One region of the Bacillus sp. m3-13 genome, then DNA from elsewhere that is predicted to be linked to it. Evidence: riboswitches for the same ligand, from Rfam matches in the RefSeq annotation. Region 1 holds a riboswitch; the other holds the start of a gene.
What was found. Region 1 has a riboswitch for lysine ahead of M313_RS0114270 (Na+/H+ antiporter NhaC family protein). Riboswitches for the same ligand answer to the same signal wherever they lie in the genome.

Region 1 (4,843 bases):
TTTTATTCTACCAATGTTGCTTAAATGGCTAAATGTACTGATACACAAGAGTTATATTATGAATATTTATTCATTTAATTCCCCAAAAGAAAAACACCTCTCTTTTTACCACTTAACTAAAAGTAGATAAAAAGGAGGTGTTTATTACTTTATTTGAAAAGTATTATGAGATTACTCTGCTGGTTTCATCGCTTTAAAACTAATACCGATAATAACAAATGCCACTAATACTACTAGCAGTCCAAGCAATGTGCTTCCAGTCAAACCTAGCACAATATATCCTGCAATCGCTACACCTGCACTAATGAGCGCATACGGTAGCTGAGTTAGCACGTGGTCAATATGGTTACATCCTGCACCAGTGGAGGAAAGGATGGTTGTATCGGAAATTGGTGAACAATGATCACCGAATACCGCCCCAGCCAATACAGAAGCAAGTACAGGTAATAAAATGGATACATCTGTTGCCACTGCTATTTGACCTGCAATAGGAAGTAACAGTGTGAAAGTACCCCATGAAGTTCCTGTTGCAAGAGCTGTAAAACCGGCAATGACAAAAATGATTGCTGGTAAGAAAGCAATATTAATATTAGAGTTTTCTACTTGTTCGGCAATGTATGTTCCAGTTCCTAAACCATCAATCAATCCTGCAATGGTCCAAGCAAATAATAGAATATAGATGGCAGGAAGCATGGATTTTGTTCCTTCTGCTATCCCGCGACCCACTACACTGTTTGATACTCCGCCTTTGGAAATCTGGTTGAAAAGTAAGATGAATGAAACTACTAAAGCGAACAATCCACCATAGAATAATGCTGCAGATGGATCTGTATTTTCAAAGATACCTAAAACAGTAATATCTCCTTCAATTGCGGAAGCACCCGTCCAAAGCATCGCTCCAATAACCCCAACAAAAAGTGCTACAATCGGCCACACAAGATTGCCAATCGTTCCTTTTGTGCTAGTAGGAAGCTCGTCTGACAGCTCTCCAGGCACTTCTTTTTCAGAATCGTATAATTCACCCGTCTCCATTGCACGTTGTTCGTGCTTTCTCATCGGCCCAATATTGAAATTAAAGTAACTTACCAAGAATACCATAATCAATGCAGAAAAAACGTATAAGTTCATCGGAATGATTTGCATAAAAGCACTGATTGCTGTTAAGTCACTAATATTCTGTCTTACGATTACATCTGTTCCAATTATACCGATAATAACAGCACCCCAACTCGAAACAGGTGAGATGACACAAATCGGTGCCGAGGTAGAATCAATCAAGTACGCTAATTTTGCACGTGATACTTTGTAACGGTCCGTTACAGGTCTACTGATTTGACCTACTGCCAATGCGTTAAAATAATCATCAATAAAAATAACGATCCCTAAAATAGCTGTTAAAAATTTTGATCCTCTTCTTGTCTTGATTTTTGTCTGTGCCCAGTCAGCAAATGCCCTGCTGCCACCAGTGATAGAAATAAATGCAGTAATAATTCCTAAAATAATTAAGAATACAAGAATATAAATATTCCATAAGTTCAACTCTTTATCGTCTACCGAATAAAAAAGACCTAATACCATATCCCAGATCAGCACAACCATTGTTACCGGGTTGAAATCGGCTAACATTAAAGCTGCTGCCAGAATACCTACTCCAAGTGAAAGCAAAACTCTTCTGGTCAAGATAACCATTAAGATCGCAAGCACTGGAGGAATTAAAGAATAAATTGTTCCTTCCATAACAAAAAAACCCCCATTAAGCTGTAATATGTTTGACTGGCATCAAACGGTTTACAACAATGGAAGGCGCTGAAAGAAAACAAAATAAAAAGTAATGATAGAAAATAACTATCATTACCTATGTAATGTGTTATCCTCCATCCGATCAGTAGCCCTCCATTATAAAAACCGTCCGTACCGGTCATAATGGCAGTGTTATCCTTATTCAAGATAACCCCAGCAACATGAGTTTGACCGCTCATATTGCTTCGGCACAGCATCCTTTCATTCTACCATCTTAGGTGTCAACCTCCAGTAGTTTTACTCTTATGCTATGCAGCCTCTACCTCATCGTATGATAAGGGAAGTATATTATTTTATGATTTCACTATAACATATATCCTGCTATAGGACAAAGGAAATATATTTCTTTTTTCTCTACTCTTTCCTTTTAGCTGACTGCTGCTATTTTTTCAAGGGAATCGCAGTCAACAATCGCTAAACTCAGATGGTCTTTTAAGTTTATATCGTAAGGTGTTTCCAACTCTTCACCTTCTTCTTCGACCACCCTAATGACAGGTCGTTCTGTTAGGTCTTTATTTTGCCCGACAACAAGCCCTTTTCTTCCATCATTCAATGTAACCATCAAGCCGTATGGATAGATGGCAACCGATTTGCGGAACGCTTCAATAATCTCTGGTTCATACAACGAACCAGATCCTGCATATAAAATTTCTAGGCCTTCATGTGGCAGCATGGCACTACGGTATATCCGGTGGGAAGTAACAGCATCAAAAACATCCGCTACAGCAAGGATTTTACCAAACAGATGAATATCATCTGACTTGATGCCGCGAGGATAGCCACTTCCATTCAGGCGTTCATGGTGTTGGAAAGCACAGTGTGCAACCATTAACGGAATGGTCTGCATGTTGCGAAGGATATCGTACCCATAGGTCGCATGCCGCTTCATCTCTGCAAACTCATCGCTTGTAAGTTTCCCTGGCTTGAAAAGAATGTCGTTGGGAATCAACATCTTGCCGATATCATGAAGAATTCCACCAAGTCCTAATGTTTCTAAGTCTTTTTGGGACAACCCCAATTTTAACCCTATGGAAAGGGAATAAAGCGTCACATTTAACGAATGGGTAAACACATAATTGTCGTGCACATACACATCCGTCAACAGGGCGGACACTTCGTCATTTGATTTCATGTCTGTCAGCAAGTTTTGGATAAGTGACTTGATGCTTTTGGATGATTTGTCCATCACAAACCACTTACTTAATTCTTTTTCATGTTCGATTGATTTGAAGGTATCAGTAATTGTCTTTACTGCTTCCTTACGGGTTTTGTCCGAGATAATAGTAGGCACTTCCATCCCGCTTGTCCGTGCATCTTCTATATATACATAGGTAACATTTAATTGTTGCAAACGTGTAATCATGCGTGAAGTAACAGAGATCCCTTCACTCAACAGCACTCTACCAGAATCATTGTAGATTGATCTGGCCAACACCATTCCCGGTTTCATTGATTTTGTAGGTAATAGTCTCATAACTTCTCCTATCTTCACATTTCGACAAAATCTATATATTTCCTATTATAGTAAAAATTCCGGGATAAAGCTTGCTAATATAGAAAAAAGTTTTGAAAAGTTTATCGCAACATAAAAATACCACCGTATGAACACGATGGTATTATATATTTGGGGTAAAGGCTGCAAGTCAACCAAACTAGCGCCCCCACCCTTTATAGCATTTTTAACAAAGCTTCTTTGCCCGGCATCCCAACCGTAATGCCCACATTCTCCGCCTCATACGTAATGGATTCCAAAGGGGCCTCTAATAATTGCTCGATGGTACGCACCCCAACTGCCCGCCCCGCAATGATCTTTCGGTCCTTCAGCTTGGCATTCAATAAGCCGACATCCAGCGCTCCGCACATGATATACCCTTTATCGCTAGTTACCGCCAAGAAATTAGTCTTTGGCAATCGCACCGTAATCGCAGTAAACGTATGGCCTTCGATTGTAATTGGTGTCATTTCAATCATAGATAATTGTCACGCTCCCTTCCCATATCAATTTATGGTTTACGCGTGGAAAGGGTGTGAAAAATAGGTCAATTATCAGAAAATGAATGTGCTAATACATCCCGAAGCAGTTCTGGCAGAAAAAACTTCTTTTCTTTTGCCCGGATGATGCTTGGATACATTCTTCCAAAAGTAAACATATCAATGGTCCCTACCGTTACACTGTCTGTTGCTTTTAACCGTTTACCTCCAATATAAATATCTGTCACCTGAACGCTACCGTCTTTTATCGGCTCTGTGTCGAACCTGACACCGCTGAATGCCATACGCCCCATCACTTCACCACGGAATCCAAGCCCTTTCACTCTCAAGTTTTCCATATCGGGGTGCTGAGCCTGTTGGACGACTTCCCTTAACTCCTCACCAGTCAACGTCACCCTGCAAGGATTAATAGGATGAGGACAAATACGATGGAGCATCCCAAGTGTCACTTCTCCCTTTTCAAGTCCATCAAGCAATACACCGGCATTGACCATCCCGATATCTGCCTCACACCATTCTCTTAACTTATCTGCAAGCAAATCTGGAAAAATAGAAGATGCAAACCACTCTACCTGTAGCGACTCTTCCAAACTTCCTACTTTTTTATTCAAATGCTTCTCCGCTACTTGTTCCATGTCTTTTATCCGCTCTGTTACTTGTTGATCTGGTTTATAGAGTTCCAACTTATGAAGTTTGGCAGTAGAATGAGTTAGAGCTTTTAACTCTTGGTCATACCCAAGATCTATCTCGCCTATATACTGCCCATACTTCCCCGCTCCACAAATTAATGTATTTCCAATCCGCCTTCCTTCAGGCAGAACATGATGGGTATGTCCACCAAGGATAACGTCTATCTCTGGAAACCTCCTTGCCATCTCCTCATCATCAGAAATTCCCAGATGCGAAAGTACCACAATAACGTCGGCCTCTTCTTTTAAAGTAGGTAGGTATTTTTCCAAAATAATATAAGGGTCTTCTATTTTCCAGCCGAGCAGCGCATAAAAATGCTGATAAAAAACTGTTACTCCAATAAAAGCAACCTTAACATCAC
Region 2 (4,843 bases), on a different contig from region 1:
AGGACCGTCAAGGAACAATAATCTATGTCGGAAAGGCGAAAGTGCTAAAAAATCGTGTACGCTCTTATTTTACAGGAAGCCACGATGGCAAAACGCTACGACTTGTAAATGAAATTGTAGACTTTGAATATATTGTGACGTCCTCCAATATAGAAGCGCTGATATTGGAACTCAATCTTAATAAAAAAACATAATCCTAAGTACAATGTCATGCTGAAAGATGACAAACGATATCCTTTTATTTAAAATTACAGCGGAAAAGCATCCGCGTCTATTAATTACCCGCAAAGTGCAAAAGGATAAAAGGGAAATACTTTGGGCCATACCCAAATGTTCAAGCCGCAAAATGAAACGAAAAAGCTTTTAGACCGAATCTATCCGCTCAAGAAAATGCATGACGCTGCCAGACAGGGTTTGCCTCTACTATCACATGGGTCAATGTCTGGCTCCATGTGTGGAACATGTATCTGAAGAAACGAACAAACAAATGGTCGATGGAATTGTCCGTTTTCTTAATGGAGGCTACAAAGAAGTCAAAACCGAGCTTACCGAAAAAATGATGAAAGCCTCTGAAAACCTGGAGTTTGAACGGGCACAAGAATTCCGAGACCAAATCATTAACATCGAAGCGACAATGGAAAAGCAGAAGATGGAGATGAATGACTTTGTCGACAGGGATGTTTTCGGATTTGCTTTTGACAAGGGATGGATGTGTGTGCAGGTCTTTTTCATCCGCCAGGGGAAACTGATTGAACGAGATGTGTCGTTGTTTCCGATTTATAATGAACCGGAAGAGGATTTCCTTACATTCCTCGGGCAGTTCTATTCTAAGCAAAATCATTTTGTACCAAAAGAAGTGATGCTGCCTAGTCAAATTGACCTGCCGGTTGCACAAGAACTTTTACAAACCAATGTCCTTCAGCCGCAACGTGGTAAAAAGAAGCAGCTGGTGGATTTGGCAAACAAGAATGCAAAAGTGGCCCTGGGAGAAAAGTTCTCCTTGATTGAACGGGATGAAAGCCGAACGATAAAAGCTGTCGAGAACCTTGGGAAAATACTGGGGATTATTACCCCGCATCGCATTGAAGCGTTTGATAACTCGAATATCCAAGGAACGGATCCTGTTTCTGCCATGGTGGTATTTATCGACGGGAAACCTGAGAAACGTGAGTACCGTAAATATAAAACCAAAAGCGTCCAAGGACCTGATGACTATGAATCCATGAGGGAAGTAGTCAGAAGAAGGTACACGCGTGTGTTGAAAGAATCATTACCGCTACCCGACCTGATTGTAATCGATGGTGCCAAAGGCCATATGAGTGCGGTAAGGGACGTCCTTGAAAATGAATTGGATTTATTTGTTCCGATTGTCGGCCTTGCGAAAGATGATAAACATAGAACGAGCAACCTTCTTGCAGGCGAAGAAGCTATGATTGTTCCGCTTGAGAGGACAAGTCAAGAGTTCTATCTTTTGCAGCGAATCCAAGATGAGGTTCACAGATTTGCGATTACGTTCCATCGTCAAATTAGGAGTAAGAGTGTTTTTCAATCAATACTTGATGAAATCACAGGGGTTGGGGCAACAAGGAAAAAAGCGCTTATGAAACACTTCGGGTCTGTCTCGAAGATGAAAGAAGCCACAGTGGAAGAAATACAAGCTGCAAAAATACCGAAGCCGATAGCTGAAGAAATTTTTAAAAAACTTCGCGAATAGGTGTTGTAAGGATTCTTATTGTCTGATATAATCACTATTAATTTCATAATGTGCCACTTCAAATCGATGAAGTGATGATAGAGGTGCGAACTTCAAAAGTATGTAATCGGAGAAGAAAGAGCTTCCGAGATGATTACGGAAAGGGGAGGATCGCCGAAGTAAAAAAAAGTCTCTTTTTCTTTTTTTTACTGGTTCTGCGTTTAAGAAATGTAGGACTGTCAGGTTGTCTTTGTGCTGCCTGGAGAGCTATCTCACCGCGTGAACGGATTCTTTATTTTACCAATCACAGCAATGAGACATTAGCTCATTGCTGTTTTTTTATATCCCAAAAAAGCTGCCATGGCTAAATGCGTACTGAGAACTATCTAACATTATGATGAGACTAATCAATGAAAAAGGAATGGTGCACATGTCAACGATTGTTGTACAGAAATTCGGAGGAACATCAGTGGGCTCGGTTGAACGAATTCAGCACGTTGCAAGTCGAGTCATCAGTGAAGTGGAAAACGGAAACAAAGTGGTTGTCGTCGTATCAGCAATGGGTAAAACAACAGACGAATTGCTAACATTAGCAAATGCAATTAACCCCCATCCAAGCAAGCGCGACATGGATATGCTTTTAACAACAGGCGAACAAATCACCATCTCCCTATTGGCGATGGCATTGCAAGTTAGAGGCCATGAAGCAGTATCCTTAACAGGCTGGCAGGCAGGAATCCGCACAGAGCCTGTACACGGGAACGCAAGAATTACGCATATTGAAACAGATTTGTTAAAAAGTTATTTGGATGCCGGTAAGATTGTCATTGTTGCGGGCTTCCAAGGAATAACTGCTAATAACGAGATCACTACACTAGGCCGAGGCGGTTCGGATACAACAGCGGTTGCATTGGCTGCTGCTTTGAAGGCGGAGAAGTGTGATATTTATACAGATGTGACGGGAGTATTCACAACAGACCCTCGTTATGTAAAAGGGGCAAGAAAGCTTGCGGCAATTGCTTATGATGAAATGCTGGAACTGGCAAACTTAGGGGCAGGTGTACTTCACCCGCGTGCGGTCGAGTTTGCAAAAAATTATGGCGTGCAACTGGTTGTACGATCCAGTATGGAAGAGGAAGAAGGAACGATCATTGAGGAGGAAGTTTCCATGGAAAAAAATCTAGTTGTCAGAGGAATAGCATTCGAAGACCAAATCACCCGTATTACCGTATGTGGCTTGCCAAATGAACTACATACATTATCCACCATCTTTACAACATTAGCTCAGCACAGTTTGAATGTGGACATTATCATTCAAACGAGCATGGATAAAGATACAACAAATATTTCGTTCTCTGTTAAAACAGTGGACGTAAAAGAAACGATTGAAGTGTTAGAGCAGCATCAAGGCCGTTTAGGTTTCACGGGTATCGAGCAGGAGAGCGGCTTGGCGAAGGTTTCCATCGTTGGTTCTGGTATGGTTTCCAATCCCGGGGTCGCAGCGGAAATGTTCCAAGTTCTTGCTACAGAAGGCATTCATGTCAAAATGGTCAGCACATCAGAGATCAAAGTTTCTACTGTTGTTGATGTTGCTGAGATGGTTCGAGCTGTAGAGGCACTTCATGTGGCATTTAAGCTTGGTGAAGAGTCTGTTGAGAGAGTATTAAGCTAAAAGAATAGTAGTTTTTGTTTGTGGAGTGCCCTTTTCCTGTGGAGAGGGTGCTTTTTTGTTGTTGGAGGACGTGCTGCGGGGGATTTACTGTCCGTAAAATAGAAATCCGAGCCAAACGGAGCAAAATACGAGCCAAACTCACCCAAATACTGTCCGAAAAATAAAAAATACATGCCGTTCGACAAGGAACGACATGTTCTATTAAATTGCCACCCGTAAGGCAGTATAACCCAAAACCCAGCAACTAAACTAAACTAGCTCAGGCTAACCACCCTGGAGGCAGCAACACCATTACTTATCCCACTGCACTGTAATCAATATTTCTTTTTTCTTTTTCTGTTCTTCAATCGCTTCCGCAGTTTTGCCTTTTAGACGTTGGATCTGTTCAGCAAGAAATCCTGCTTCAAGCTGGAAAGTCGCGTCTTTATTCAAGTCAAGGCGGCGCGTCACCATTTCCCCGCGGATCACGTACTTTACTTCATGCTTGTTCTGTTCCAATAGCTCAAGTTCTCCCCAGCCTGCTTCTTTAAAAAATTGGCCGATTCCCTCTTGAGTATCAATGGTAAACTTGCGTGCAAGCTGCTTTCCTGCCCAATAGATGACCTGGGTATGATCTTTCCCCAATAGGTCAGGTAGGAGCATATCGCGAATCAGTTCGTACCCGAAGATAGGGACTTGAATTTGTGTGTCCATCACTTGTTGTTGGTTGTTCGATTCAGTCATTTAGTTCCCCTCTTTCTCTCTGTTCATTATATACCATCCTATCGGGTTAATAAATGAAACGTATGGAGTATTTTATTCTATTAATATATTTTTATATTTTTCTGAAAATTATTCAATGGTAAAAGTATTTTTAAAAGTACAATTTTTGGTCGCGTTTTCTTGACGCTACACATATAGGGGAGTAAAATAAATATGTCACATATTTGTCGATATATCTGTAAAGGCTTTCATTATATTGAAAGTTTAAAAAACGAGATGGAGAGTTCAATGATTTTTTACTATAATAGATAGTGAAAAGCAGAACTTACAAAACATCTAATCTATTTTCTTACTTGAAAAAGGGGGTTAAGTGATGGCAACTGAACGTGAATTTTTACTTCGTAGGCTCCACTCGTTACTAGGAGTCATTCCTGTGGGTCTTTTCTTGGTTCAGCATTTGGTGATCAACCACTTTGCGACAAAAGGGCCAGAATCATTCAACAAAGCGGCACATTTTATGGAAAGCTTGCCGTTCCGTTATGCACTAGAAATTTTTGTAATCTTTCTTCCAATCTTATTCCACGCTATCTACGGCTTATATATTGCTTTTACAGCAAAGAACAATGTAAGCAAGTATGGATTTGTTCGTAACTGGATGTTTATGCTTCAGCGCTTTACAGGAATCGTTACATTAATTTTTATCGTATGGCATGTATGGGAAACGAGAATCGCAGCTGCACTTGGTGCGAAAGTTAACTACAACATGATGGCAGACA

Region 2: linked by a shared signal. The riboswitch ahead of M313_RS0112505 (aspartate kinase) and the one ahead of M313_RS0114270 (Na+/H+ antiporter NhaC family protein) in region 1 are both predicted to bind lysine.

The regions. Positions count from the first base shown of each region.
Region 1 covers NZ_ACPC01000020.1:94,406-99,248, forward strand. The annotation lists gene M313_RS0114270 (Na+/H+ antiporter NhaC family protein) at 172-1,737, opposite strand; lysine riboswitch at 1,879-2,070, opposite strand; gene M313_RS0114280 (HD-GYP domain-containing protein) at 2,168-3,274, opposite strand; gene M313_RS0114285 (YunC family protein) at 3,469-3,771, opposite strand; gene M313_RS0114290 (bifunctional metallophosphatase/5'-nucleotidase) at 3,840-4,843, opposite strand, start outside.
Region 2 covers NZ_ACPC01000019.1:385,046-389,888, forward strand. The annotation lists partial or broken gene uvrC (excinuclease ABC subunit UvrC) at 1-1,714, shown strand, start outside; lysine riboswitch at 1,785-1,971, shown strand; gene M313_RS0112505 (aspartate kinase) at 2,124-3,365, shown strand; gene M313_RS0112510 (YslB family protein) at 3,657-4,088, opposite strand; gene M313_RS0112515 (succinate dehydrogenase cytochrome b558 subunit) at 4,441-4,843, shown strand, end outside.